DNA from 3 places in the Cobetia sp. 10Alg 146 genome. Region 1 is predicted to be linked to each of the others. Evidence: predicted binding sites of a transcription regulator. Region 1 holds the regulator's gene; each other region holds the start of a gene.
The links. The regulator sigma-54, encoded in region 1, starts transcription at its own class of promoters, with help from an activator protein. The targets are predictions, from matches to a motif close to TGGCACNNNNNTTGCTNT.
Positions count from the first base shown of each region.

Region 2: a site for sigma-54 is predicted at 3,504-3,521, ahead of QD172_RS12790 (NCS1 family nucleobase:cation symporter-1). Genes of this name have one in related genera too.
Region 3: a site for sigma-54 is predicted at 2,415-2,432, ahead of glnT (type III glutamate--ammonia ligase). Genes of this name have one in related genera too.

Region 1 is NZ_JARWKT010000002.1:564,456-574,273, reverse strand. Features, by position in the region: gene QD172_RS05470 (PTS sugar transporter subunit IIA) at 1-74, opposite strand, end outside; gene raiA (ribosome-associated translation inhibitor RaiA) at 84-392, opposite strand; gene QD172_RS05460 (RNA polymerase factor sigma-54) at 991-2,439, opposite strand; gene lptB (LPS export ABC transporter ATP-binding protein) at 2,794-3,540, opposite strand; gene lptA (lipopolysaccharide transport periplasmic protein LptA) at 3,537-4,115, opposite strand; gene lptC (LPS export ABC transporter periplasmic protein LptC) at 4,214-4,897, opposite strand; gene QD172_RS05440 (HAD hydrolase family protein) at 4,897-5,466, opposite strand; gene QD172_RS05435 (KpsF/GutQ family sugar-phosphate isomerase) at 5,593-6,561, opposite strand; gene QD172_RS05430 (calcium/sodium antiporter) at 6,787-7,731, opposite strand; gene QD172_RS05425 (ATP-binding cassette domain-containing protein) at 8,015-8,947, shown strand; gene mlaE (lipid asymmetry maintenance ABC transporter permease subunit MlaE) at 8,944-9,747, shown strand; gene mlaD (outer membrane lipid asymmetry maintenance protein MlaD) at 9,744-9,818, shown strand, end outside.
Region 2 is NZ_JARWKT010000006.1:256,574-266,391, reverse strand. Features, by position in the region: gene QD172_RS12800 (S-(hydroxymethyl)glutathione dehydrogenase/class III alcohol dehydrogenase) at 1-528, opposite strand, end outside; gene QD172_RS12795 (LysR family transcriptional regulator) at 768-1,661, shown strand; gene QD172_RS12790 (NCS1 family nucleobase:cation symporter-1) at 1,787-3,265, opposite strand; gene QD172_RS12785 (nitrilase-related carbon-nitrogen hydrolase) at 4,083-4,985, shown strand; gene hydA (dihydropyrimidinase) at 5,068-6,510, shown strand; gene QD172_RS12775 (NAD(P)-dependent oxidoreductase) at 6,710-8,101, shown strand; gene preA (NAD-dependent dihydropyrimidine dehydrogenase subunit PreA) at 8,101-9,465, shown strand; gene QD172_RS12765 (TetR/AcrR family transcriptional regulator) at 9,649-9,818, opposite strand, start outside.
Region 3 is NZ_JARWKT010000004.1:174,759-184,576, reverse strand. Features, by position in the region: gene QD172_RS09090 (XRE family transcriptional regulator) at 1-425, opposite strand, end outside; gene QD172_RS09085 (aminomethyltransferase family protein) at 755-1,900, opposite strand; gene glnT (type III glutamate--ammonia ligase) at 2,587-3,921, shown strand; gene QD172_RS09075 (glutamine amidotransferase family protein) at 4,040-4,957, shown strand; gene QD172_RS09070 (protein glxC) at 4,957-5,643, shown strand; gene QD172_RS09065 (FMN-binding glutamate synthase family protein) at 5,658-6,998, shown strand; gene QD172_RS09060 (dimethylamine monooxygenase subunit DmmA family protein) at 7,685-8,371, shown strand; gene QD172_RS09055 (PDR/VanB family oxidoreductase) at 8,356-9,300, shown strand; gene QD172_RS09050 (DUF3445 domain-containing protein) at 9,340-9,818, shown strand, end outside.

The DNA of each region.
Region 1 (9,818 bases):
AGCACCCGCTTCTTGCTCCCCCCGGGGACGCCGTAGAGCGTGCGCTCGGGGGGAAGGATCTGATCAAGTGTCATGGCAGAAGGTCAACGGGTCCCGGTGCCCTGAGAGCGAGCCTGGGACTTTTCCTTGTGTTTGACCAGCTGGCGGTCCAGCTTGTCGGCGAGCGCGTCGATGGCAGCGTACATGTTGGGGTCTTCTGCCAGGGCATGGAGGTCGGCGCCAGCGGCGTGCAGGGTGCAGGCAGCCTGTTGGCGTTCCTTCTCGATCGACAGTGTCACCTGAACATTGGTGATGTTGTCGTAATGCCGTTCGAGGCGAGCGAGCTTCTCGTTGACATAATCGCGGAGAGGATCGGTGAGTTCCACATGATGCCCGGTGATATTCACTTGCATGGACACGCTCCTTTATCCAGCGGGTTGCCTTTGAATTGTAACCCTTTTTGACTGCGAGCAAACCCTGATTGAACGCGCGGCCACTTTCTGACTCCGGCCATGGTCTCGTGGCGATCATCTGCTGGCGAGAGCGGCGGTGCCGGTGTACCGAGCGTCTACCCCGACAATGCCCAAGCTTTGAACAAAGATCAACGCTGCGCTGCATCGTGGGGCAAGGCTTGTCTTCAACCCAGCGAGGGATATCAGCAGGTTCTTCATGAGCATCGCCTCGCATCACGGACGGAATGGGGCTCGAGAAACCGGCCGTTTGTGGCCAATGTCAGCATTTACGTCGACGTTCGTGTGGCAGGAGTCGGTGGCGACCCCTGGCTATCTGTCCGTGGGATGTGAGGGAAAAAGAAAGCACTCTGGAGAAAAGTGGCTGGAAAAATAGGCAATTGGGGCGTGAAGTCACTCACGCAGTCGCAAGGACAGGCATTGCCAACCGGTATTCAGACGACCGATTGGCAGATGATGCCAGGATGGCAGGTGCAAGGGGGCGAGCTTCAGCGCTCCGACGTGTGGAGCCCGCTGGCCTGCGGGTATCCGTTGTCGAGACTCACGCCAAGCGCTTGCGCTCGCTGGAGGAGGGGATGCCCATGGCCTCGCGATACTTGGCGACCGTCCGGCGCGCTACCTCGATGCCATCACTGGCCAGCAGATCCACCAGGCGTGAGTCGGACAATGGCTTGCGCGCCGGTTCTTCCGAGATCAGCTTGCGAATGCGCGCACGGATCGCGGTGCTGGAGTGCGCGTCACCGTTGCCGCTGCCACCCACCTGACTCGAGAAGAAGAACTTGAGTTCGAACACGCCTCTCGGGGTGTGGATATATTTCTGGGTGGTCACCCGCGAGATGGTGGATTCGTGCATCTCGACCACTTCCGCGATGTTGGCAAGGATCAGCGGCTTCATGCCTTCTTCCCCCTGCTCGAGGAAGTCGATCTGGCGCGCCATGATCTCGCGGCCCACCTTGAGCAGGGTGTCATTGCGTGAGGACAGGCTCTTCATCAGCCAGCGGGCTTCCTGAAGATTGTCCTTGAGGAAGGTGTTGTCCGCGGACTTGTCGGCCCGCTTGATGAGGGCGGCATATTCCGGCTGGATACGCAGCTTGGGCAGCGCTTCCGGGTTGAGTTCGACCTGCCAGCCGTGACGCGTATGACGGACCAGCAGGTCCGGGATGACGTAATCACTGGCAGGCTCGCCCCAGGCGGACGCCGGGCGCGGGTCGAGCGCCCGTACCAGACGAATGACGTGATCCAGCTCATCATCATCCAGGCTCAGGCGACGCTTGAGCAGCTTGCGATCGTCATTGCCCAGTGCCTCGAGGAATTGCCGCACCAGACGGCGGGCCTGGGCCAGCAGCGGCAGATCGTCCGGCAGCAGGGCCAGCTGAAGCAGCAGACATTCGCGCAGGTCTCGAGCGAACACACCGGTGGGATCGAACTGCTGAAGGCGCAGCAGGACCTGCTCGAGTTCCGACGCCTTGAGGCCGGGCAGTCCCTGACCTCGCAGGCCATCGACCAGTTCGTCCAGGCTCATGCTCAGGTAGCCGGCCCCATCCACCGCATCGATCAGACTCTCCGCCATCTGCCGTTCACGCGCATCGAGGTCCGTCATCGCCAGCTGCCAGCGCAGATGGTCCTGCAGGCTTTCGACACTGGTGTTGCGATCGAAGTCCGGCCCGTCCTCGCTCGAGCTTCCGCTGCCGGAACTGGTCAGGCTGCCTGCGTGATCCTGGTAGAGGTCCGACCAGTCACTGTCGAGAGGGTATTCTTCAGGAATCTCGCTGTTGGTCTCGGAGGTGGAGATCTCGCTCTTGTCCTGTGTCTCCGCGACATCCAGCGACTCGTATTCCTCGTCAAGCTCCAGCATGGGGTTTGACTCAAGCGCCTGCTGTATCTCCTGACGCAGGTCCAGCGTCGACAACTGCAGCAGCTGGATCGCTTGCTGAAGTTGCGGGGTCATGGTCAGGGAAGTGCCGAGTCGAAGCTGCAAGGTGGGTTTCATGGGGTCTGTCATTCACGGCAAAGGAACGTGCATCTACGCTATACCGTGGGTCGGGGCACTGACAAGGGGCAGTCGAGAATATTCAAGCAACTTGCATGCCATGTTGCCACCAAGGTGGTATGGACGTCATGCATTCGAGTGAGGTGTGGCAGAGCAGGAGGGTTCACGGGGAGATCACGCAAGCGCCTGTCGAGGCGCTTGCGTGAGGGGGCGGGGAACGAGGCCCCGACAGTGAAGCAGGAAGTGGCGGGTGCTGGAGGGTGCTGGTGAGAGCAGAAGAGGTCGGACGGCTCTCGTCAGGCTGACGGCTCTTACCAGGCTGACGGCTCTTACCAGGCTGACGGCACTCTCGGGCTAGAGCTTGAACTCATGGCCCAGGTAGACATCACGCACCTGCTGGTTGGCGAGGATGGTGTCGGCGTCGCCATGCGCGATGATCTGGCCATCGCCCACGATGTAGGCGGTATCGCAGATGTCGAGTGTCTCGCGCACGTTGTGATCGGTGATCAGCACCCCGATGCCGCGGTCACGCAGCTGGCGCACGATGCTCTTGATCTCGCCCACCGAGATGGGGTCCACGCCGGCAAACGGCTCATCGAGCAGCACGAAGTCTGGCTCGGTGGCCAGTGCGCGAGCGATCTCCACGCGGCGGCGCTCCCCGCCGGAAAGGCTCATGCCGGCACTGTCACGAATATGCGTGATGCTGAACTCGTTGAGCAGCTCCTCCAGGCGTGCCTTGCGTCCGTTGCGATCCAGGTCCTTGCGCGTCTCGAGGATCGCCATGATGTTGTCGGATACCGAGAGCTTGCGGAAGATCGAGGCTTCCTGGGGCAGATAGCCGATGCCGGCGCGAGCCCGCTGATGCATGGCGGCGCCGGACAGGTCGTGGTCATCGATGGTCACGCTACCGGCATCCGAGCGCACGAGGCCGACGATCATGTAGAACGAGGTCGTCTTGCCGGCCCCGTTGGGGCCCAGCAGGCCTACGATGTCACCCTGGCGGATTTCCAGCGAGATGTCCTTGACGACCTTGCGACCCTTGTAGGCCTTGGCCAGATGACGAGCGCTGAGAGTACGTGGGCTGGCAGCAGTCATGCTCATTGATCCTTGCTGGCATTGGCGCCACGTGGCGTCAGGGTCATGTGGACGCGTGACCCCTCGGAGGATGAGGCATCGCTGCCATTGCTGGCATTGACCTGGCGCTTGTCCAGGAAGTATTCCACGTAGCCACCTTCGAAGGTGTCGTCGCCTTTCTCCAGACGGGCATCGCCGACCAGTTCCACCCGACGCTCCAGCGCGTGGTAGCGAATGGTATTCGCCCAGCCCTTGACCAGTCGCTCGTCGGTATCGGGTTTCTGCTCCATGTAGGCGCGCTGGCCGGTGGCCTTGACCAGGGAAATCTCGCCGCTGTCGGCGCGACTGATGTCCACGCGCGCGGCATCCAGCTTCATGCTGCCCTGGCGCATTTCCACGCGACCGGTATAGGTGGCCGTGCCGGCCTTGTCATCCAGTGACAGTGAGTCGGCGGCAATGTTGATCGGCTGGTTGGCATCGCTGTCCAGCGCCAGTGCGGTCGGGGAAAGCGTCGTCATGCCAAGTGCCAGGCCAAGGGCCATGACACCGGGTCTGAGTGTCTGGCGCCAGACCGTCAAGGGCGTGAGAGTCGTTGAAGTCATGGAGTGCTCCTTGGCAGAACTGGTAAGGCTTCACGATCACTCAGGCCATCGTGAAGCGGAAATCGGGGAGAGAGGATTCGGCGCATGCAGGGGCGCGCTCACTGATCCTGGGCCGGCGCGGCATCGAAGGTGCTGGAGACGCGGCCATCATCGTCACGGGTGGTGTCATTGCCGGTGTCGAGAGTCTCGGCTTCCCGAGCGGCATCGCTCTTGCCCTTGCCGGGTTGCAGGGTGCTGCGGACGCGGCCTTCCAGCTGGGCGGAATCCTGAGAGAGGTCAGCGCTGAAGCGGTCACTCTCGACGCGTTGACCATTCTGGGTGATCACCACCGGCACGTCACTCCAGGCACGGTTCTGCTCACGACTGTAATGCAGCACGTCGGTGTCCAGTGTCCAGGCATCCGAAGGCTGGCGCAGTCGGGCATTGCCTTCGAGAGTGAAGGTGTCGCCGCCGGCGCTCAACACGCCACTGTCACCCGTGGCGTACCAGCGACGGTCTTCGCTGTCGTTGGTCCGGATCTTCGGTGCCTGCGCACGCGTCACGTCATCGCCTGGCGTGTGTTCGATGTGCGGGGAGGTCATCGACTGGATCGACACTCCCCGCGCATCGAAGCGCGTCATGTCAGCCCCCTCGAGATAGTAATCCGGCTCATCACTGCTGGCGTCGACATCCACTGTCGACTCCAGACTGTTGCGCTGCTCGATCAGGGCCATGACGCCGCCGACCAGCAGGAGCAGCAGCATCAGCCACAGGCGCGGAGAGGGACGGGGCAGACGTGGCATCAGGCGCGCGACTCCTGCAGATAGGTATCCAGCACCGAGGCCCAGTGGCCCTGTGCCTTGAGCAGCAGATCACAGATCTCGCGCACGGCACCATCACCGCCCTGACGCGTGGTCACCCAATTGGCTTCACTCATCACATAGGGCATGGCGTTGGGAACGCTGACCCCCAGACCGACGCGACGGATGGCTTCGCGATCCGGCAGGTCATCTCCGCAGTAGGCCACGTCATCCAGCGCGATATCGTGCTCGCGACACAGGTTGGTCAGCGCGACCAGCTTGTCCTCGCGGCCCTGAATGACGTCCTGGATACCCAGCTCCTTGGCGCGACGTTCCACCATCGGCGAGCTGCGACCCGTGATCAAGGCGACCCGGATACCGCTGCGCAGGATCAGCTTGAGGCCGTGGCCATCCTGGACATGGAAGCTCTTGGTTTCCACGCCATTGGCATCGTAGTGCAGCCGGTTGTCCGTCAGCACGCCGTCCACATCCAGCGCCAGCAGGCGCACGCGACGTGAGCGGTCGATGATGTCCTGGGGGTAGTCCTCCGCCAGGGAAGTGATGTCATTCATGGTCTTTCTCCTCGCATTCCGTGCATGCGTGACGCATTCCTGTAGGCGACGACCGCCAACGGCTGCGTGCTGCCCTCGCCAGACTCACGGGACTGTCGTGCAGAGACAGCAATCCCGCGGGGGAGTTCAGATCACGCCGCTGGCCAGCAGGCCGTGCATGTGGATGGCGCCGATCGGGTGCTCATCCTCGTCACAGACTACCAGAACGCTGATGCGGTTTTCTTCCATGATGCGCACCGCCTCGGCGGCCAGCATGCTGGAACGGATGGTCTTGCCACCGCGCGTCATGACGTCATCGACCTTGAGCGCACGCAGATCGCCGTGCTGGTCCAGGGTGCGGCGCAGATCCCCATCGGTATAGACGCCGACCAGATGCTCGTCCTCGTCGATCACGCAGGTGAACCCCATGCCCTGGCGGGTGATCTCGAGCAGCGCATCGCGCAGCGGGCTGCCCAGCGCCACGCGTGGCAGGGCATCGCCTTGATGCATGACGTCCTGGACGCGCAGCAGCAGTCGCCGCCCCAGACTGCCACCGGGATGAGAGAGTGCGAACTCCTCGGCGGTGAAGCCGCGGGCTTCCAGCAGTGCCACGGCCAGCGCATCCCCCATCACCAGTGCGGCGGTCGTGGAGGCCGTCGGTGCCAGGTTCAGCGGACAGGCCTCCTGGGCGACGCTGGTGTCCAGGTGTGCGTCTGCATCACGCGCGAGCGTCGAGCCGGGCTTGCCGGTCATCGAGACCAGCGGCGTCCCCATGCGCTTGAGCAGTGGCAGCAGGGCGGTGACTTCGGCGGTTTCACCGGAATTGGACAGTGCCAGCACCGTGTCCGACGAGGTGATCATGCCGAGATCCCCATGGCTGGCTTCGCCGGGATGCACGAAGAACGCCGGCGTGCCGGTGCTGGCCAGAGTCGCCGCGATCTTGCTGGCGATATGGCCGGATTTCCCCATGCCGGTGACGATCACCCGACCCTTGGTCGCCATCATCAGCTGGCAGGCACGATCGAACTCTGCATCCAGCTGGTGCTCCAGTGCCGCGATGGCGGCGCCCTCGATCGCGAAGGTGCGTCGGGCGCTGGCGCGGAAATCCGCCTGCATGGCGGCGTGATCGCGGCCGCTGGAGGGCGAATCATCGGCAGTGGAAGACATGTCGGAGGTGGCGGGCTGGATTCTGGAGGACTTGGTCATGTTCAGATTGTTGCCTGTGTGTGGCCAGGACTCAAGGTACGTGAGAGAGGCGTCACTCACGCGCTGCAACGGCTCGGGCGTGATGCTGACACGGGGCGGATGGCCTGATCGTTCCGGCCTGTCCGCCCACAGGCGTCAGCGAGTCAGGCTGATGGCAAGCCAGGCCGTGTAGCCGAGGTAGCAGGCCAGCAGCACCAGCCCCGGACCACGGCCGATGCGGCCGCGACGCTGCCAGATGAGCAGGGCGGCCAGCATCAGGGTCAGACCGAGCATCACCGGGTAGTCGCGACTGATGGCGCTGCCATCCACCGGCCCCGGTGCCAGCAGGCCCGGTACCGGCAGGACGGCCAGGATGTTGAAGAGGTTGGAGCCGATGACGTTGCCGATGGCGATGTCGTGATGGCGCTTGAGTGCGCTGGCCACGCTGGCCGCGAGCTCCGGCAGGCTGGTGCCGATGGCGATGACGGTCAGCCCGATGATCAGTTCGGGGACGCCGAGTGCCTGGGCGATATCGGTGGCGCCCCAGACCAGCGCGCGTGAGCTGGCGATCAACACCGCCAGACCGAAGAGCAGCCAGAAGATGGCGCGTCCGGCGCTCATCTCGGGGACGTCATCCTGACTCTCGGCGTCACTCGGCGAGTCGACCTTGAACAGCCAGACAAGCGTGAACACCAGCAGTGCCAGCAGCAGGATGCCATCCAGACGCTCGAGCCCGCTGTTGGAGAGGGCGTAGCCCCCCAGTGCCGTCGCGGCCAGCAGCAGCGGCAGTTCACGGCGCACCAGGCCGAAATGCACCGGGATGGGAGCGATGAGCGCCGTGACGCCCAGCACCAGACCGATGTTGGCGATGTTGGACCCCAGAGCATTGCCGGTGGCGATGTCGGGGGTGCCGTCAAGCGAGGCCATGATCGAGACCACGATCTCCGGCGCCGAAGTGCCGATGGAGACGATGGTCATCCCGATGAGCAGCTTGCTCATGCCAGCTCGCCATGCGGTAGCGGCGGCGCCTTCGACGAAGCGATCGGCGCTCCAGACAAGACCTATCAGGCCAAGGATGACAGCGAGGATGGGATATAGCATCGGAACTCTCGGGGCAGGAGGCAGGGCAGCGGCTTGTCGCCAGTGACCGCGCCATTAAACGCATCCCCCCAAGGCATTGCAAGGCAAGGGATCGCATCTGCGGGATGCGATGGACCCTGCAACGGACTGGTAGTGAGGGGGCGGGTTCGGATACGATGTTCGCTAACTAACTTGATTCCCGAATGACGTGATCCATGAACTCCAAGATTCGGACTCGCGGCACAGTGCCAGGCGACGGATTGCCCATGGCCAGTGTCGTGACTCCCTCACAGCGGATGCTTCTATGACTGAATTACCCGGTCAGGCTGCTACAGCGACCGCTGCGGCCGGCGCTGATGCATCGCCATCCTCTCGCCGTGGCTCCGCTGACATCGACCTCGACGACGCATTGATTCGTGTCGAAGGCCTGCGCTTCACCCGTGGAGAGCGCGAGATCTTCTCCGGGATAGACCTGAAGATTCCGCGTGGCAAGATCACCGCCATCATGGGGCCCTCCGGTACCGGCAAGACGACGCTGCTCAAGCTGATCGGGGGGCAGTTGACCCCGTCCGCCGGGCGTGTGGATATCGCCGGTCACCATGTGCATGCCCTGTCGAGGCGCGAGCTGTTCCGCATGCGTCGTCGCATGGGCATGCTGTTCCAGAGTGGTGCGCTGTTCTCGGATCTCAGCGTGTTCGAGAACGTGGCCTTCCCGTTGCGAGTCCATACCAATCTCCCCGAGGCGATGATCCGCGACATCGTGCTGATCAAGCTCGAGTCCGTCGGGCTGCGTGGGGCGCGTGAACTGATGCCCGCCGAGCTCTCCGGTGGCATGACGCGGCGTGTCGCGCTGGCACGCGCCATCGCACTGGATCCGGACCTGATCATGTACGACGAGCCCTTCGCCGGTCAGGACCCCATCTCGATGGGCGTACTGGTCAATCTGATCCGTCGCCTCAACGATGCGCTGGGCATGACGGCGGTGGTGGTCTCCCACGATATCAAGGAGACGCTGACCATCGCCGATTACGTCTATGTGATCGCCGATGGCAAGGTCATGGCGCAGGGTACGCCACAAGCCCTGAACGCCGAGGCGGACCCGCGCGTGGCCCAGTTCATCCACGGCAAGCCGGATGGACCGGTGCCGTTCCACTATCCCGCGCCGGATTTCGCCGGCGACATTCTCGATGGCAGAGAAGCGGCCAGTGGCACTTCACAGAGAGGGCAATCAGCATGAGCGGTCTGAATCGTGGCCCGCTGGGGGCCATCACCTCGCTGGGGCGCAGCACCATCGAGGTGATCTCTGCCATCGGACGCGCCGGCATGCTGCTGGCGCAGGCGGGCGTCGGCCTGCCATCCCGTGAGGGGTTCTCCCTCTGGGTGCGTCAGATGCACTTCGTCGGCGTGCTGTCACTGGCGATCGTGCTGGTGTCGGGGTTGTTCATCGGCATGGTGCTGGCCCTGCAGGGCTATACCATTCTGGTCGGGTTCGGTGCTGAGGAGGCGCTTGGCCAGATGGTGTCGCTGTCGCTGCTGCGCGAGCTGGCCCCGGTCGTGGCGGCGCTGCTGTTCGCCGGGCGCGCCGGCTCTGCCCTGACGGCCGAGATCGGCCTGATGAAGGCGACCGAGCAGCTCACCAGCATGGAAATGATCGGCGTGGATCCCCTCAAGCGGATCGTCGCTCCGCGGCTGTGGGCCGGTTTCGTGTCCCTGCCGCTGTTGACCATCGGCTTCAGCGTCGTGGGGATTCTGGGTGGCAAGCTCGTGGGTGTCGATTGGCTCGGCATCTACGAAGGGGCCTACTGGAGCAGCATGCAATCGAATGTCGACTTCGTCGGGGATGTCATGAACGGCGTCGTCAAGTCACTGGTCTTCGGGCTGGTGGTGAGCTGGATCGCTGTCTTCCAGGGCTATGACCTGATCCCGACCTCGGAAGGCATTTCACGCGCGACCACACGTACTGTGGTTTATTCATCGCTGGCGGTGCTGGGACTCGATTTCGTCCTCACAGCCGTCATGTTTGGAGATATTGGATGAAACGTACCCGCATGGTCGAGTTCGGCGTGGGCCTGTTCGTACTTGCCGGTTTTCTGGGCATGGTGTTCCTC
Region 2 (9,818 bases), on a different contig from region 1:
GCCGATACCGGTGGTGACGCCACAGCCCAGCAGGCAGATCTTGTCCAGCGGCGCTTCCTTGGACACCTTGGCCAGCGAGACTTCCGGCACCACGGTGTACTCGGAGAAGGTAGACGTGCCCATGTAGTGGTGCAGCATCTTGCCGTCCAGCGAGAAGCGCGAGGTGCCATCCGGCATCAGGCCACGGCCCTGGGTGGCGCGCACGGCGCTGCACAGGTTGGTCTTGCCGGAGAGGCAGAACTTGCACTTGCCGCATTCGGCGGTATAGAGCGGGATGACGTGGTCGCCCGGCACCAGACCGGTGACGCCCTCGCCCACTTCCTCGACGATACCCGCGCCTTCATGGCCCAGTACGGACGGGAACAGGCCTTCGGGGTCTGCGCCGGACAGGGTGTAGGCATCGGTGTGGCAGACGGCGGTATTGACGATGCGTACCAGCACCTCACCGGCCTTCGGTCCTTCGACATCGATCTCGACCAGCTCCAGCGGCTTGCCGGCTTCCAGCGCAATCGCAGCACGTGATTTCATTAATATCTCCTCGGAGCAACAATGGCGGTAGACTGATCCGTGGCATTCTCCCGGCGAGCCTGCCGGTGACCCCTTGCTCACAAGGGGTTCACCCGGGGGGACAGGCAAGGAGCAATGCATTGCCGCAACGCGTGCGGTGCCATCAGTATGCAACACAGTCTACGCAGTGACCTTGGCGGGATTAAGCCGTCAGCACTCAGATGATTATTGTCACTCAACAACAATGATGAGGAGCGGGCATGCAGCGTTGGGACCGCATCGAAGCCTTTGTGGAAGTCGTCAGAATCGGCTCGTTTTCCGGTGCCGCCCGTCATCTCGGGGTCTCCAGCTCACATGTCAGTCGCCTGATCAGCCAGTTGGAAGCCCAGCTTGATACCCAGTTGCTCTATCGCACGACCCGTCAGACGCGTCTCACCGATGCCGGACAGGTGTATTACGAGCACTGCCATCACCTCTTCGATGGCTTCCGCGCCGCCGAACAGGCCATCGGCGACTTCCACGCCCGTCCCAGCGGCGTGCTCAAGCTGACCAGCGCCACCACCTTCGGTGAGCGTTACGTCGCGCCACTGGTCAACGACTTCCAGCTGATGCACCCGCAGCTGGAGGTGCAGATGCACTTCACCAATCGTCCGGTGGAATTGATCGACGAGGGCTTCGATGTCGCCATTCGCATGGGCGTGCTCAAGGACTCCTCGCTGATCGCGCGGCGACTGGTGGACCGACAGGAGTATGTCGTCGCCTCGCACGACTACTTTCAGCGTGCGCCGCGCCCGCACACGCTGGCGGAGCTCTCCAGCCACCGCTGCCTGGCGGGCTCCAAGCGTGAATGGCTGTTCGAGGTCGAGGGCCAGCGACGCGAGGTGCGCATCTCCGGCAGCTGGCAGGCCAATTCCGGGCCGGCACTGCTGGACGCCACGCTCAAGGGCCTCGGGCTTGCCCAGATTCCCGACTATTACGTCGCGCCTCACCTGGCCAGTGGCCAGCTGATCTCGGTGCTGGATGAATATCAGGTGCGCGATACCGGGGTGTGGATCGTCTATCCCCGCCACCGCCATCTCTCGCCCAAGGTGCGCCAGTTCGTCGACTTCATGGTCGAGCGCTTCGAGGGCGGCATCCCCGGCCTGGTGGGCTGACGGCCAGGGCGCGAAGGCCTCAACCGGCCGTCACTTCCCCTTGCCACGACGACAGACGGGCTGCCGATGGGCAGCCCGTCTGTCGTTGCACGTGACGTTGCGTTGCGAGCTATCCGCCAGCGGCGTCAGGCACGCTGTGCGCCGCCACCCGGTATCGCCTCCGGCAGGTGCACCTGCGGTGCCTTGACCAGCAGCTTGCTGGCCACGAAGTAGACCAGCGCCCCCAGCAGCGAGCCGGTGAACCAGCCGTAGTCGTAGAACCAGGAAAGCCCGGGCTGCGAGAAGCTGATCACCGTCAGCCCCACCGGCACGAAGAAGGCGATGAAGCCCGCTGGATTGAAGGCCGGGTAGGTGCTGCCATCCAGATAGAGCGCCGGCAGATCGAAGGACTGACGACGGATCACGAAGTAGTCGACGATCATGATCCCCGCGATCGGCCCCAGCAGACTCGAATAGCCCAACAGCCAGTTGGAATAGAGGCTCTCGAGGCTCACGTCGGAGACGATCCAGCCCATCTTCTTGATCAGCTCGAAGCCCATCAGCAGCACCCCGACCAGCCCGGTGAGCAGCACGCCGCGCGTCTGGTTGATGAATTTCGGCGCGATGTTCTGGAAATCATTGGTCGGCGAGACGATGTTGGCGGCGGTGTTGGTGGAGAGCGTCGCGATGATGATCAGCACCATGGCGATGGCGACCCAGCCGGGGCTGTCGATGCGACCGATCAGGTTGACCGGGTCGGAGATGGTCTCCCCCACCAGCGAGCTGGAAGCGGCCGTCAGCACCACGCCGAGCGCCGCGAAGAAGAACATCGTCAGCGGCAGGCCGATGATCTGACCGACGATCTGGTCCTTCTGGCTCTTCGCGTAACGGCTGAAGTCCGGGATGTTCAGCGACAGCGTCGCCCAGAAGCCGACCATCGCGGTCAGGCCCGCCATGAAGTAGCTGGCCACGCCATCGCCTTCGGGACGATTCGGTGGCTGGGCCAGCAGTTCGCTGATCGAGGTGTGCGGCAGCGCCCACACCATCAGGCCGACCCCCACCGCCAGCAGCAAGGGCGCGGAGAGCGTCTCCAGCCACTTGATGGATTCCGCGCCGCGAATCACCACGAACAGGTTGAGCGCCCAGAAGATGAAGAAGCCGATGACCTCGCCCACCCCGCCCAGCGCCTTCCAGTCCGCCGAGAGGCTCGAGAGCAGCAGGTGAATCGCCAGGCCGCCGAACATCGTCTGGATACCGAACCAGCCACAGGCGACCACCGCCCGAATCATGCACGGCACGTTGGAGCCGATGATCCCGAACGATGAACGCAGCACTACCGGAAAGGGAATCCCGAAACGCGTGCCGGGGAAGGCGTTCAGCGTCAGCGGAATCAGTACCACCAGATTGGCGACCAGAATCGTGATCAGCGCCTCGCCGACACTCAGCCCGAAGTAGGCAGTGAGCACGCCGCCCAAGGTATAGGTGGGTACGCAGATCGACATGCCGACCCACAGCGCGGCGATGTTCCAGCGCGACCAGGTGCGCTCGGCACTCCTGGTCGGCGCGATATCCTCGTTGTAGCGCGGGCTGCGGGCGACGTCCTGCGCCACCACCAGCTCGATCATTTCCTCATTGCTGCGCACCATGTGCGAGCGAGTCTGTGTCGGGGCCATGAGTCCTCACCTGTTCAGCTGTTGTTATTGTTGAGGGTGATGCACGTCGCTTGTCCTGCCTTTGCGCTCTGTGGCGCGTCTTGCCGTCTTTGAAGATCCGTCCCTTCCTTCACCCTCCTGATTCACTTTTCCACCCTGTTTCAGCCAAGGGATGCTCGAATTACCCATCCACATGAAGCGGTACCTTTCATGGGCAAATCGCATGCCGATGGCGGCATTATTGCCGTCAAATCAAACCTGTCCCGCAAGACAACTTGAGAGGCAATGGCGCGGGTTTGACCGTCTGATGCCCGTCAGGTGGCGACACGCCGTGTTCGCGCCAATTGTCAGTATGGTCAGGTTCCAAGCTGGTGCAAGGCGGTCTTGCACAGGGCCCATACAGACGGTCACAAGCCACTGATGTGCATTGAGTTTTCCTTTGAAAATCGCGTGAACCACGCTGATTCTCCTGGCACCACAATGGTGAATTCATGCGAAATCTTTACCGAAAATCCTTTTATAACAACAAGATAAATCTACAAGACTTTATTTGACACTTCGTCTTGCCGAACGCGGGAACACTGTCTAATGTTCATTAAGCTGACTGGCGAGACAGGATTTGCATCGGACCTTCCCTGACCCACGATACCTGCCGCCGGCATGCAGACTTTCCGGACAGGCGGCATGATTTTCCAAGGTCCATTTCGCGCCATCCCGGTTCACCCGCTCTGCCCACCAGCACTCATTGAAGACAACAACAACCGGCGCCAAGCCGCCCGATGAGGATGACATGTCGAACGACTCCCGCATCTCCTATACCGAGGATGCCGGCAAGCTGCGCTGCGCCGTCATCCAGATGGGACTCAACGTCTCCACCGACCTCGAGCCCGCACAGATCCGCGATGCCATGAACGAGGCCCACCTGCCGCTGATCGACCAGGCCGGTGAGGCAGGCGTCAAGATCCTGTGCTTCCAGGAAGTCTTCAATCAGCCCTATTTCTGCCCGAGCCAGGATGCCAAGTGGTATGCCGCCGCCGAGCGCGTGCCCGACGGCCCCACCGTCACCCTGATGCAGCAGTACGCGAAGAAGCATCAGATGGTGATCATCGTGCCCATCTACGAGGAAGTGCAGCCGGGGGTGTACTACAACACCGCCGCCGTCATCGATGCCGACGGCAGCTATCTGGGCAAGTATCACAAGACCCACATCCCGCAAGTGGCGGGCTTCTGGGAGAAGTTCTTCTTCAAGCCTGGCAAGTCCGACTGGCCGGTCTTCGACACCGCCTACGGGCGCATCGGCGTCTACATCTGCTACGACCGCCACTTCCCGGAAGGCTGGCGCGCATTGGCGCTCAATGGCGCCGAGATCATCTTCAATCCCTCCGCCACCGTCGCGGGCCTCTCCCAGTATCTGTGGGAGCTGGAACAGCCCGCCTCCGCCGCCGCCAATGGCTGCTACATCGCCGCCATCAACCGTGTCGGCCATGAACAACCCTGGGATATCGGCGAGTTCTACGGTTCCTCCTACTTCGTGAATCCACGCGGCCAGATCGAAGCCCAGGCCAGTGCCACCGAGGACGAGCTGTTGATCCACGACCTCGACATGGCGATGGTGCGCGAGGTGCGCAACAACTGGCAGTTCTTCCGTGACCGCCGTCCGGACGCCTATACCCGCCTCACCGATGGTGAATGACGGCCAGCACGATAACGACAACGACAACACGACCTGACACTCAATGCCGGACAAGGCCGCGCGATGCGGCCGGGAGAGATTCATGGCAATCCTGATCAAGGGCGGCAGCATCCAGACCCACGAAGAGCGCTACACCGCCGATGTGCTGTGTGACGGCGAGACCATCACCGCCATCGGCACCGACCTGGACGTACCGGACGACTGCGAGGTGATCGACGCCAGCGGCTGTCTGGTGATGCCCGGCGGCATCGACCCGCACACCCACATGCAGCTGCCCTTCATGGGCACCGTGGCCAGCGAGGATTTCCAGAGCGGCACCGCCGCGGCGCTGGCCGGCGGTACCACCATGATCATCGATTTCGTGATTCCCTCCCCCCAGCAACCGCTGATGGAGGCCTATCACACCTGGCGCGAGTGGGCCGAGAAGTCGTGCTGCGACTACAGCTTCCACGTCGCCGTCACCTGGTGGGACGAGAGCGTCAGCCAGGACATGCAGACGCTGGTCTCCGATTACGGGGTCAACAGCTTCAAGCACTTCATGGCCTACAAGAACGCCATCATGGCGCCGGACGACACCCTCGTCTCGAGCTTCGCGCGCTGTCTGGAGCTGGGCGCGATTCCCACCGTGCATGCCGAGAACGGCGAGCTGGTCTACCACCTGCAGCAGAAGCTGCTGGCCGATGGCATCACCGGGCCCGAGGCACATCCGCTGTCGCGTCCGCCGCAGGTCGAGGGCGAAGCCGCCAGCCGCGCCATCCGCATCGCCGGCACCCTGGGCACGCCGGTGTATCTGGTGCACGTCTCCACCGCCGACGCGCTGGAGGAGATCCGCTACGCCCGCGAGCACGGTCAGCCGGTCTACGGCGAGGTGCTGGCAGGCCATCTGCTGATCGATGAAGCGGTCTATCAGAACAAGAGCTGGGAATTCGCGGCAGGCCACGTGATGAGCCCGCCGTTCCGCTCGCTGGAACATCGTCAGGCGCTGTGGGGCGGCATCCAGTCCGGTGACCTGCAGACCACCGCCACCGATCACTGCTGCTTCTGCGCCGAGCAGAAGGAGATGGGCAAGGACGACTTCTCGAAGATTCCCAACGGCACCGCCGGGGTCGAGGATCGCATGGCGATGCTATGGCACGAGGGCGTCAACACCGGGCGCTTCTCCGCCGAGGACTTCGTCGGCCTGACCTCCACCAACGCCGCCAAGATCTTCAATCTGTACCCGCGCAAGGGCGCGATCCGGGTCGGCAGCGACGCCGACATCGTGGTCTGGGACCCCAACGCCGAACGCACCATCTCGGCGAAGACCCACCACCAGAACATCGACTTCAACATCTTCGAAGGCCGCACCGTCAAGGGTATCCCGCGTCACACCATCAGCCGCGGCGACTGGGCATGGCGCGATGGCGAGCTGCATGCCAAGCGCGGTCACGGCCAGTACGTCGAACGCCCGCCCTACCCCAGCGTCTTCGACCAGCTCAAGGCCCGCGCCGAGAGCAATGTCGTCACCGCCGTGGATCGCAGCTGACGGCCGACGAACGACTCGAACAAGACAAGACCGGCACGACTGAACAACACGACTGAACGACGGCCTGGCAGCGCACCTGACGCGCTGCCGGTCCCGAAGCGCTGCCAATCAAGGCGTTGCCAATCAAGAAGCGCTACCTGACTCGCCTGCAAGACCAACAACAACGACCCCGCGCCTGAGCGCGGGCAGGAGCCACACCGTGACGACATCCTCCACTCCTTCCCACTGGGCCCCGTCCGGACTCGCGGAAGAGGCGCTGAGTGCGCGCTTCACTGATCTGCATCCGGCGCTCACCAAGCGTCAGGCCTTCATCGAGAGTTCGCGTTGCCTGTACTGCTATGACGCGCCCTGCATCAAGGCCTGCCCGACCAGCATCGACATCCCGACCTTCATCCGCCGTATCCACGATGACAATCTCGAAGGCGCCGCCAGCGAGATTCTCGATGCCAATATCCTCGGCGGCAGCTGCGCCCGCGTCTGCCCCACCGAGATCCTCTGCGAACAGTCCTGCGTGCGCAATCAGGGCGATGAGTGCCAGCCGGTGCTGATCGGCCTGCTGCAGCGCCATGCGCTGGACAACGCCCAGTTCGAGGCCCACCCGTTCACGCGGGCAGCCAGCACCGGCCGGCGCATCGCCGTGGTCGGTGCCGGGCCTGCCGGGCTTTCCTGCGCCCACCGCCTGGCGCGTTTCGGCCACGACGTGGTGATCTTCGAGGCCGAGGAGAAAGCCGGTGGCCTCAATGAATACGGCATCGCCCGCTACAAGCTGACCGATGACTTCGCCGCCCGCGAAGTCGAATTCCTGCTCGAGATCGGCGGCATCGAGATCCGCCACGGCCAGCGCCTCGGCGACAATCTGGCGCTGGCCTCCCTGACACGCGAGTTCGACAGCGTCTTCCTGGGCCTGGGCCTTGGCACCAGCCATGCTCTCGGCCTGACCGGCGAGGATGCCAGCGGCCTGATGGCGGCCACCGACTTCATCAAGGTGCTGCGTCAGAGCGGCGAACTGAACGCGCTGGCAGTGCCGAGGCACGCGGTGGTGATCGGCGCCGGCAACACCGCCATCGACATCGCCGTGCAGGCCAGGCGCCTCGGCGCACAGACGGTGGACCTGGTCTATCGGCGTGGCGAGGAGCAGATGTCCGCCACCCATCACGAGCAGGAAATCGCGCGTGCCAATGGCGTGATGATCCACACCTGGGCGCGCCCGCTGGCCATCGGTATGGCAAGCGACAGTGAGGATGGTGGTGACGCCGCGCTCAGTGCGATGCAGTTCGCGCGCACGCGGGTCGAGGATGGCCGACTCGTCGATACCGGCGAGACCTTCACGCTGGCCTGCGATGGGGTCTTCACCGCCATCGGCCAGGGCTTCGATGACGCGAGCCTGAGCGATGCGCATGCCGCGGGGCTGGCCCGCGAGGGGGCGAAGATAGAGGTGGACGAGATGCTGCGCACCAGTCTGCCGGGCGTCTATGCCGGCGGTGACTGCATCGCTCGCGGACAGGATCTCACCGTTCAAGCCGTCGCCCACGGCAAGCTGGCCGCCGAGGCCATCCATCACGATCTGATGCTCAAGGTGGAGGCCGCCTGATGACCATTCATACCCCGCTCAATGATGACAACGCGCGTCCGGCAGGCTCTGGTTCAAGTTCTGCAGCGGCTGACGATCACGTCGCCAGCTACAAGGCCGATCTGTCGGTCAACTTCGCCGGCATCCGTGCCCCCAACCCCTTCTGGCTGGCCAGCGCCCCGCCCACCGACAAGGCCTACAACGTGGTACGCGCCTTCGAGGCCGGCTGGGGAGGCGTGGTCTGGAAGACGCTGGGGGAAGACCCGGCGGCAGTGAACGTCTCCTCGCGCTATTCGGCGCACTATGGCCCGAATGGCGAGGTCAGCGGCTTCAACAACATCGAGCTGATCACCGACCGCTCGCTGGAGATCAACCTGCGCGAGATCACCCAGGTCAAGAAGGACTGGCCGGACCGCGCACTGATCGTCTCGCTGATGGTGCCGTGCGAGGAAGAGGCCTGGAAGACCATCCTGCCGCAGGTCGAGGCTACCGGCTGTGATGGCATCGAGCTCAACTTCGGCTGCCCCCATGGCATGCCGGAACGCGGCATGGGCGCCGCGGTGGGCCAGGTGCCGGAGTATGTCGAGCAGGTCACGCGCTGGTGCAAGACCTACAGCTCGCTGCCGGTGATCGTCAAGCTGACCCCCAACATCACCGACGTGCGCGAACCGGCCAAGGCGGCCTGGCGTGGCGGCGCGGATGCCGTCTCGCTGATCAACACCATCAACTCCATCACCCATCTGGACCTCGACCGCATGGTCGCGCATCCCATCGTCGGCGACCGCAGCACCCATGGCGGCTACTGCGGCAGCGCCGTGAAGCCCATCGCGCTGAACATGGTGGCCGAGATCGCGCGCACGCCGGAAACCGCCAACCTGCCGATCTCGGGTATCGGCGGCATCTCCAACTGGGAAGATGCCGCGGAATTCATCGCCCTCGGCGCGGGCAGCGTGCAGGTGTGCACCGCGGCGATGCTGCACGGCTTCCGTATCGTCGAGGAGATGAAGGACGGCCTGGGGCGCTGGATGGACAGCAAGGGCTATCAGCGGATCGAGGAGTTCTCCCGCGCGGCGGTGCCCAACACCACCGACTGGAAGCAGCTGGACATGAACTACCAGGTGATCGCGCGGATCGACCAGGACAAGTGCATCGGCTGCGGACGCTGCTACATCGCCTGCGAGGACACCTCGCACCAGGCCATCCTGCATCTGGCCAGGGACAACGGCACCGCCCGCTATGAGGTGAAGGACGCCGACTGCGTGGGCTGCAACCTGTGCGAGATCACCTGCCCGGTCGAGGACTGCATCACCATGGAAGTGCAGGACACCGGCAAGCCGTACATGAACTGGATGGAGGACCCGCGCAACCCGCATCGCGCGGCGTGACCCTGACGTTGCGGACAAGATCTGGATGATCCGCACAGATACCAGCGCATGACACCACGTTCAGTGGCGTGAAAACAGAAAGGGGCTGCCAGCAATGGCAGCCCCTTTTCAATGGCTTCATGATCCATCAATGATGATCATTATTAGCCTAAGGATAATTTCATCATGACATCATCTGCTGACTCAGGCGGACAAGCCAACGCCCTTCAGCAGCACCCGCGTGACGTTCTGCACCGCCTGCTCGAATTCGCGATCACTCAGCGCCTTGCCCTGATTGAGCACCGCGATCTGGTGGTCGAAGTCGGCGTAGTGCTGGGTGCTGGCCCAGATCATGTACAGGTAGGCGGAAGCAT
Region 3 (9,818 bases), on a different contig from region 1:
TGGCCGACTTCGGTGCCGGTGCGTACCACCTGCATGCCTTGCCCGGCCTTGATGTGCTGGGCACCACGCCCATTGACATCGTAATCGCTGAACAGCTTCGAGATCGGCAGACTCAAGGCATTGCACAGCTTGTTTAGGGTATCGAGACTGGTGGATACCTGGGCGTTCTCCACCTTGCTGATCATGCCTTGACTGACACCGGCGATACGCGAGACGTCGGAAATCTTGTAGCCCTGCGAGACACGCTGCTGCTTGAGCGCGCGCGCGATGTGCTGCTCAAGTCCGAGACGCGTCTCGTCAGCTGCCGCCGTGATGGTGTCTTTCCTCTCTGACTGCGCAGCGGGGTCGGTCGCTAGTTCACGGGGCAGAGTGTCGGAGCTGTCCTGTTCCGACTTCTCGGAGGGAGCGGGGGATTTTCGCGGCATGATGACTCCTATAGCGGAGAGGGTGGCAATGGGAAGGGGATGGCCGGCGAGGACGCGGCATGCCCTTGTGAGGCATGCGGCGCATCGGCTCGCGAGCGGGGTATGGCGTGACATTACCAACTTTGCCGTCAACCCTCATCCTTGATGTCTGCCAAGGGGGCGGGAGTACCTTTCGAGAGTCCTTTTCAATCACCTGGCCTGGGTGTGAGGCAAGAGGCCTCCTCGACGTCACGTCGAGGAGGCCTCTTGCGTCTTGCGTTCGCAATGCGTCCTGACACTTCACCCGGTTATCACTGCAGGTCTTGCAGTGTCCGACATGGTGCGTGTGCTCAGCCGCGCGCCAGTCGCTTGGCCTTTTCCGGGTCATCGAAGGGCAGGGAATGGCTGATGGCCGAGAGGCTGGTCTCTCCGTCAGTGCCGGTCTTGAGGGTCAGCGGGGTGCCATGCTCGGCATAGCCGGGTTCGAGACGTGCCAGCGCCATGGAGCGATCGCTCAGGCGCGAGTACATGCCCTGAGTGATGACACCGACGCACTTGCCGTCGGCGTAGATCTTGTCACCGATCTGGGCGACGTCTTTCGAGTCCAGCAGCACGCCATAGACCTTGACGCGCTCCTTGCCCTGCAGCGCGAAGTGTTCGCTGGCGCCACGGAATTCGGTCTTGCCCGGCGAGACGGTGAAGTCCAGGCCCAGCTCCCACAGGGTATCGCCCACCGGCTGGTCGGGATACGGGTAGGTTTCGGAATTGTCCGCCGGGTAGAACAGCAGGTGGCTCTCGACCCGCAGCCAGTCAAGGGTGCCAAAGCTGCACGGCTTGATGCCCATGTCGGCCCCATCTTCGAGAATCTGTTCCCACAGAGAGGGAGCGTCCTTGGCCTTGCAGAAGATCTCGTAGCCACGCTCGCCGGTGTAGCCGGTGCGCGAGATCATCACGTGGTAGCCGAACAGCTGGGTCTGCAGATGGTGGAAGTAACGCAGCTCACGGATGCCCGGCACGTGACGCTCCAGAAAATCCACCGCGACCGGCCCCTGCAGTGACATGTCATGCATGTCGTCATCGAAGGTCAGGCTGACGGCGCGCCCCAGGGCACTCTTGGCCAGCATTTCATTCGCGGTGCCCGTGCCGTGCACCACGAGGTAGGAGTTCGGCGCCAGGCAATAGACGATGCAGTCGTCGACGAACTTGCCGGCCTCATTCAAGACGCTGGCATACACCGATTTGCCCGGATACAGCTTGGACATGTCCCGCGTGGTGACGTAATCCAGCACGGCCTGAGCGTGCGGGCCGTTGCAGTGGATCTTCTTGAGCCCCGAGACATCCATCAGACCGGCGCGGGTGCGAATGGTCTCGTGGTCATCGGCCGTGTCCGAGACGGCGTAATTCCAGGCAGTGCCCATGCCATTCCAGTCTTCCAGCTCCGCGCCCAGCTTGCGGTGTTGTTCGGCCAATGCCGAGATGCGCCATGAATTCGCCATGCGTCCCTTTCTCCTGTGAGTCGTGCTGCCTAGCGTAAGTGAGTGGTGCCGTAGTCCTGCTGGTGCTGGCGGAGATGGCGCGCAAGACGCGCATCCGCCGCAGGAAGTGTTGTTGTTCTGTTGCCTCTTCAGGCGCCTCTTCAGGCGCTTCACAAGGGCTTGTGCCTGCTGCTTGCCTTGCCTGATCGCATGAGCGTCGATTCTTGAAAGGAAAGAAACATTCCTCATGGTTAAGCAAGGGGCTTGCCAATTCCGTCAAAGGCCATGGCCACGGCAACCCTGGAGCGAGTCAGGCGGCGATTGGCAGCACGAATTCGGGCGTGAATATCAGCGCTTTGCGTCATGCTGGTGCGAAGAGGGAGCTCTGGGCACCGAAATGATGCCTATTTCGAGAAACGGGCAGGAATTTACTCAGGGTCACCTGGCGTTTTCTGTGGGGTAAAACGAGCTCGTAAAATAAATTCCCATGCAAAACAGGAGGTTGATGAAAAGTTCTGGGCGGCAGCTGGCGAAATGGCATGCTGTATGCTTTTCTTTGAGGGAAATAAAGTTGACCAGCAGGAATCACAAAAACTCGTTTCATCCGCTATCTTGGCGTGGCGTGTCACCACAAGGGGTCAGGTTTCCCGGGGTGGCAGACAGTGTCGAGGGAGATGGAACCCGGTCCGCTCTCAGAGGAAACCCAGATGTCACCCGAAAAGGCGCAACAGTTCATCAAGGATCACGACATTCGCTATCTGCTGGCGCAGTTCGTGGATATTCATGGCGCTGCCAAGACCAAGTCCGTGCCGGCCAATTGCCTGATGGATGTGGTCGAGAAGGGCGCCGGCTTTGCCGGCTTCGCCGTCAGTGGTCTCGGCATGTCGCCGGAGGGGCCGGACTTCATGGCGCGGGGGGATCTGGACTCGCTGTGCCTGGTGCCGTGGCAGCCGGGCTATGCGCGCATGGCCTGTGATGGCTACGTCAATGGGCAACCGTTCGCCAACGACAGCCGTGTGGTACTGCTCAAGCAGCTGGAGCGCTTGAAGGAGAAGGGCTGGACGCTCAATACTGGGCTGGAGCCGGAATTCTCGCTGTTCCGCCGGGGGGAAGCGGGTGAGTTGTTGCCGGTGGATGAGAGCGATACCCTCGCCAAGCCCTGCTACGACTACAAGGGCCTGTCACGTTCGCGTGAATTCCTCGAACGTCTGGTCGAATCGCTGCAGGCGGTGGACTTCGACGTCTATCAGATCGATCACGAGGACGCCAATGGCCAGTTCGAGATCAACTACACCTACAGCGATGCGCTGACCTCGGCAGACCGCTTCACCTTCGTGCGCATGGCTGCCGGCGAGATCGCCAATGATCTGGGCATGGTGTGCTCCTTCATGCCCAAGCCGCTGGCGGACCGCCCGGGCAATGGCATGCACTTCCACCTGTCCGTGTGTGATGACACCGGCCGCAACCTGTTCGGCGATGACTCCGACGCCCAGGGCATGGGCCTGTCACCGCTGGCGTACCACTTCCTCGGCGGACTGCTGGCACATGCCCCGGCGCTGTGTGCCTTTGCCGCGCCGACCGTCAATTCCTACAAGCGTCTGGTCGGCGGCGGCAGCACCAGCGGCGCGACCTGGGCGCCGGTCTTCATCGCCTACGGTGACAACAACCGCTCGGCCATGGTGCGTGTGCCCTACGGTCGCCTCGAGTTCCGCCTGCCGGACGCCGGCTGCAACCCCTATCTCGTGCACGCCGCCATCATCGCCGCGGGGCTGGATGGCGTGGCGCGCAAGCTGGATCCGGGCACGCCCCACAACATCAATCTCTACTCGCTGACCCCGAGCGAATGCGCCGAGAAGGGCATCGAGACGCTGCCGCAGAATCTCTCGCTGGCCATCGATGCGCTCGAGGCGGACAGCATTCTGCGCGAGAGCCTGGGCGAGGGGATCTGCGCCGAGTTCATGCGCCTCAAGCGCGAGGAATGGCGGGACTACAACGCCCAGGTCAGTGCCTGGGAAGTCCAGCGCTACGCCGAATTCTTCTGATCTCATCCGGCGGCGCTCGCGGATCTCGCGGGTCATGTCAGACGAGGGTCGCCACTGTCACCACCACGCTCAAGACACCAGGCAGGAGGACGCCTCCTGCCCGTGAGAGGACATCACCATGTGTGGAATCGTAGGGCTTTATCTCAAGAACCCGGCGCTGGAATCGCGCCTGGGGGAGCTGTTCGAGCCGATGTTGATCGCGATGACGGATCGCGGCCCGGACAGTGCTGGCTTCGCCATCTATGGCGACGAATTTGACGCTGGCATCAAGCTGACGCTGCAAAGCGATGGTGTCGATGAGGATTGGGACGCGATCGCCAAGGGCCTGGGCGAGCAGGTCGGCACGGTGGCGGACTGGTTCAGCAATGCCAGTGTCGCGGTATTCAAGATCGCCGGGGAAGAGAGTGCCGTGCGCAGCTGGCTTGCCGACAGCGCCCCGCAGATTCGCGTATTGAGCGTGGGGCAGAGCATCGAGATCCTCAAGGCGGTGGGCCTGCCGGCCCATATCGCCAGCCTCTATGGCCTCAAGGGCATGCAGGGCAGCCACATCATCGGTCATACCCGCATGGCGACCGAAAGCGCCGTCACCCTGCAGGGCAGCCACCCGTTCTCCACCGGGCGTGATCTGTGCCTGGTCCACAATGGCTCGCTGTCCAACCACAACTGGCTGCGCACCAAGCTCAGGCGTGAAGGCATCAGCTTCGAGACCGACAACGATTCCGAAGTCGCCGCCGGCTACCTGACCTGGCGTCTGGAGCAGGGCGACAGCCTGGAAGCGGCGATTACCGGTGCCCTGAAGGACCTGGATGGCTTCTTCACCTTCACCATTGGCACCCGTGATGGCTTCGCCGTGGTGCGGGATCCGATCGCCTGCAAGCCTGCCGTGATTGCCGAAACCGACGACTACGTGGCGATGGCCTCGGAATATCGTGCTCTGGCGAGTCTGCCGGGTATCAAGGACGCCCGTGTGTGGGAGCCGGAACCCGGCCGCCTGTACCTTTGGGAAAAAGACACCGCCCGTACGGAGGCTGCGTAATGATGAAGACTCACGATCTGGCCGTTGATGGGCTGCGCGCTCTGAACCAGGCCCTGCACGATGCCGACCTCCTCAAGGAGGCGCGCGAATGGCGAGTGGTCAACTCCGACGGCGCTCACAACATCGCCTGCGGTATCAATGACGATATCAGTGTCGATATCGATGGCCACGCGGGCTACTACTGCGCGGGCATGAATCAGAAGGCCAGCATCACCATCCACGGCAATACCGGGGTGGGTGTGGCGGAAAACATGATGTCCGGCTGTGTGCGGGTCAAGGGCGATGCCTCCCAGGCTGCGGGCGCGACCGCCCACGGCGGGCTGCTGGTCATCGAAGGCAACGCCTCGGCGCGTTGCGGTATCTCGATGAAGGGTGTCGATATCGTCGTCAAGGGCAACATCGGCGCGATGAGTGCCTTCATGGGACAGGCAGGACGCATGGTGGTATGCGGTGATGCTGGCGAAGGTCTCGGTGATTCGCTCTATGAAGCGCGACTCTACGTGAAGGGCACGGTCGCATCGCTGGGCGCGGACTGCATCGCCAAGGACATGCGTGCCGAGCACCTGGAAGAACTGGCGGAGCTGCTGGCGAGTGCCGGAATCGATGAAGACCCGGCCAGCTTCACGCGCTACGGATCTGCGCGTCAGCTCTATCACTTCAAGGTCGACAACGCCTCAGCCTACTGATCAGGATGCCCAACATGACCGACGAGACTCAAACACAGCCCTACAACCCGGCACTGCGCGAATCCGCGACCTTCGGCCGCGATGTCATCCATGAGATCCAGCGCGCGGCAGAGACGGGTATCTACGATATCCGTGGCTGGGGCGCCAAGCGCAAGGTGCCGCATTTCGACGACCTGCTGTTCCTCGGCGCCAGCATGTCGCGCTACCCGCTGGAAGGCTATCGCGAGAAGTGCGAGACCGAAGTCGTGCTTGGCACGCGCCATGCCAAGAAGCCGGTGGTGATCAGCACGCCGGTGACCATCGCCGGCATGAGCTTCGGTGCCCTGTCCGCCCAGGCCAAGGAAGCGCTGGGGCGTGGTGCCTCGGAAATCGGCACCTCCACCACCACCGGCGATGGCGGCATGACCCCGGAAGAGCGCGGCCAGTCCTCGCGCCTCGTCTATCAGTACCTGCCGTCGCGCTACGGCATGAACCCGGATGACCTGCGCAAGGCCGATGCCATCGAAGTCGTGCTCGGGCAGGGCGCCAAGCCCGGTGGTGGCGGCATGCTGCTGGGGCAGAAGATTTCCGAGCGAGTCGCGGGCATGCGCACGCTGCCGCAGGGCATCGATCAGCGCAGCGCCTGCCGCCACCCGGACTGGACCGGCCCGGATGACCTGGCGATCAAGATTGCCGAGCTGCGCGAGATTACCGACTGGCAGGTGCCGATCTACGTCAAGATCGGTGCGACCCGTACCTACTATGACGTCAAGCTGGCGGTGAAGGCGGGCGCGGATGTCATCGTGCTGGATGGCATGCAGGGCGGCACCGCCGCCACCCAGGATGTCTTCATCGAGCATGTCGGCATTCCGACCATGGCCGCCATCCCGCAGGCCACTCAGGCACTGCAGGAAATGGGCCTGCATCGTGAAGTGCAGCTGATCGTCTCCGGCGGGATTCGCAACGGTGCCGATGTCGCCAAGGCCATCGCGCTGGGTGCTGACGCCGTGGCCATCGGTACCGCCGCCTTGATCGCGCTGGGCGACAACCATCCGCGTTACGCCGAGGAGTATCAGAAGCTGGGGTCCGCCGCCGGTTTCTATGATGACTTCCAGGATGGCAAGTGCCCGGCCGGTATCTCCACCCAGGACCCGGAGCTGAGCCAGCGACTGGACCCGGTCGCGGCCGGCAAGCGTCTGGCCAACTACCTGCGCGTGCTGACGCTGGAAGCCCAGACCCTGGCACGTGCCTGTGGCAAGTCACACCTGCATCATCTGGAACCGGAAGATCTGGTCGCCCTGAATGTGGAAGCGGCCGCCATGGCACGTGTTCCGTTGGCGGGCACCAACTGGGTGCCGGGACAGGGCGGTTACTGATGGCACGATCTCTATCGTGCGTGTGCCATTGCGCATGAGAGCGATCGTGCATGGCTGCCATTGCGCATGATTGTCATGGCAAAGCTGCGAAGCCTTTTGTCAGCAAGATCGCCGCAATGTTGTCCAGGCAAAATGTCGCAATGACAAGAACTCTGCTCCGCTTGATGTAGAAAAATATGACCTGACGATATTGAGTTATCAAAGCGCCTCACCCTTCGGTGAGGCGCTTTCTTTGGTGGTGAGTACAATCAAGGAAAAAGGCCAATATCATGCAAGCGAAAGTACATCAGAATGCTGGCGGTGGAGAAGCGCGTAGTGTCGTGTCGATTGTGAGATCGTAATTCTCCCAAGATAAATTTTTCCATTCTTTCAGCATCTTGAAGACATTCAATGAGAAATATGTCAGGCGTAGCGATTGGCTTATGAGGTGAGGTTGGGTCAGGGCAATAATGGTGAATGCAAGCCGATATTCATGAGCTTTGTGTTCTGTTTTGGTGCGTGAATACCTCTATTGATTGTTCATATGTGAAATGGGGTTTTCAGACGATTTTGCCGGGCATGCGGGGTAATGATTTTGCCGTCAATGGCACGAAATATGCTCAAGAAATGGAGTGGTAGTCGGATGCCCGTCATCGTCAAGACGGCGGCATTACAACAAGGACAATTTCTCAGAGCAGGGTCGTGTCATGAAAAGCCCGCAATCATCCTCTGTCACTGCCGGGATTCGAAGTCGGCAACACTATCCACGCATCGAGGCGCTGCCCGATGCCCAACGGTATCTGGTGGCGTGCCAGTCTCCCGAGAGCCTGCCAGGCACTGGAGAGGCGGCGGGCAACGCCCGTCAGCAACTGCAGATGCATTGTCAGCTGATCAGTACGCTGCTGGGGCAGCTCGGTAGCCGCGAGGTGGGAGGCGCCGTGCAATCCGCTCCGGCAACAGAGGCGTTGCCCACGGGGCCCGCCGACAGCGCCCGCCTGCATCACTGGTACGACGTCGATGATCGCCCCCTGGCCTGCGATGCGCTGGCGGGTGCCATCGGCGAGGTAGGCGCGGCGGGATGTCTGATCATCATCGGCAGTGAGCATTTCGTGTGGCAGGTCGCCAATCTGGCTCAGCAGCAGGGTCTGTTGCTGGATGACATGGTGATGCTGCCGGTGGCTGCCCTGGGGCGGCATGTGTTCTGCGTGCACTGTCAGCAGGTCAGTGAGCACGTCATCCACTCACCGGCGGCCTGTGATGGCTGTGGTTTGATGCTGGAAGTGCGTGATCATTTTTCCAAGCGTCTCGGCGCCTACATGGGCGTGCGAATCGATGCGGAAGCCCCGGGAGAGATTCCCCCACAGGAGGAGGTGGCACCATGTCTCGCTTCATGAAGGCGCGGGTCGCCGCGGTCGATCAGCTCAGCAGCAGCGTGCGCCGTCTCACTCTGGTGCCTGCCGATGAGGCCTCACCCTTCACGCCGTTCTCGCCGGGCAGTCATGTGGTGCTGGGCATTCCGGGAGAAGGGCGGGTGTGTCGCAACGCCTATTCATTGATCAGCCCGCCGGATGATCCCTCGCAGTACTGCATCGCGGTGCGTCGTCAGCCGGTCTCGCGTGGGGGCTCCGAAGCCATCCATTCCCGCGTCAAGGTCGGCGACGAGCTGGAGCTCAGCCCGCCGGCCAACCTCTTTCTGCCGCACTGGCAGGCGCGCCATCACCTGATGCTGGCAGGCGGCATCGGCATCACGCCGTTTCTCTCTTACCTGCCGGAGCTGGAGAGTCGTGGCGCCAGCTGGGAGCTGCACCTGCGCAGCCAGGACCTCGACGTCGCCCGCTTCCCGGAGGCCGCGCCCTATCTGGCGAGTGGCAACATCACCCAGCACCGTCTCGAGCGTCCGAATCTCAAGGCCCTGCTGGCGCGTCAGCCCGCCGGCACTCACGTCTATCTCTGCGGCCCGCAGGCCATGATCGATGCCGTGAAGGACGCGGCGCGCGAGCTGCACTGGAGTCTCGCGCGCATCCATCACGAGGTCTTTGCCGCCCCGGAACCGGGGACTCCCTTCACGGCCGTGGCGCGTGGCAGCGGCGTGGAAGTGGCGGTCGGTGCCCAGGAATCCCTGCTGGAAGCGCTGGAGCGCAGCGGTGTCGAGGTGACAAGCCTGTGTCGCGGCGGGGTCTGCGGACAGTGTCGGGTCGAGATGCTGGAGGGGGAGGCGGAGCACCGTGATGCCTTCCTCGATGAACAGGAGCGGGCCAGTCAGCGCTGCGTGATGCCCTGCGTTTCCCGGGCACGCAGCCAGCGGCTGGTGCTGGATCTCTGAAACCGTCTTTCGCGAGATGGACCCCCAAGGAGCAGGAACATGCAATTTTCCCCGCGAGATGACCAGGCGTTCCATGGTCAGTTCACCTTCAAGAATTCCGACTACGCCATCCAGCGTTTTCCCTTCCCGTTCCCGGAAGATGAGTACCGTTACTCGGTCAATATCGAGCCACATGTCTTGCCGGGCAAGCCGGGTTCCATCACCGAGCACATGCTGGATATCGATGAGCATTATCTGAGCGAGATCGCCGAGCGTGAGCGGGTGCTGGCCATGGACCCCAGACGCTGCCTGGTGATGCCACACATGCAGCCGGCAGCCTGGGACTTCCTCGAATTTGTGATGACGCACTACGCCCGGGACTATCCGCAGGCTTTCAGTCTCGAGCGCGACGGCGATGACTGCGTGTGGTGCAACCATCTGCTGGAGCTGGAACAGAGCTTCCGCATGGGCGATGACACCAGCCTGCCACTGCCGCCACTGGACTATATCGGCCGTCAGATGCAGGGCGATATCGCGTT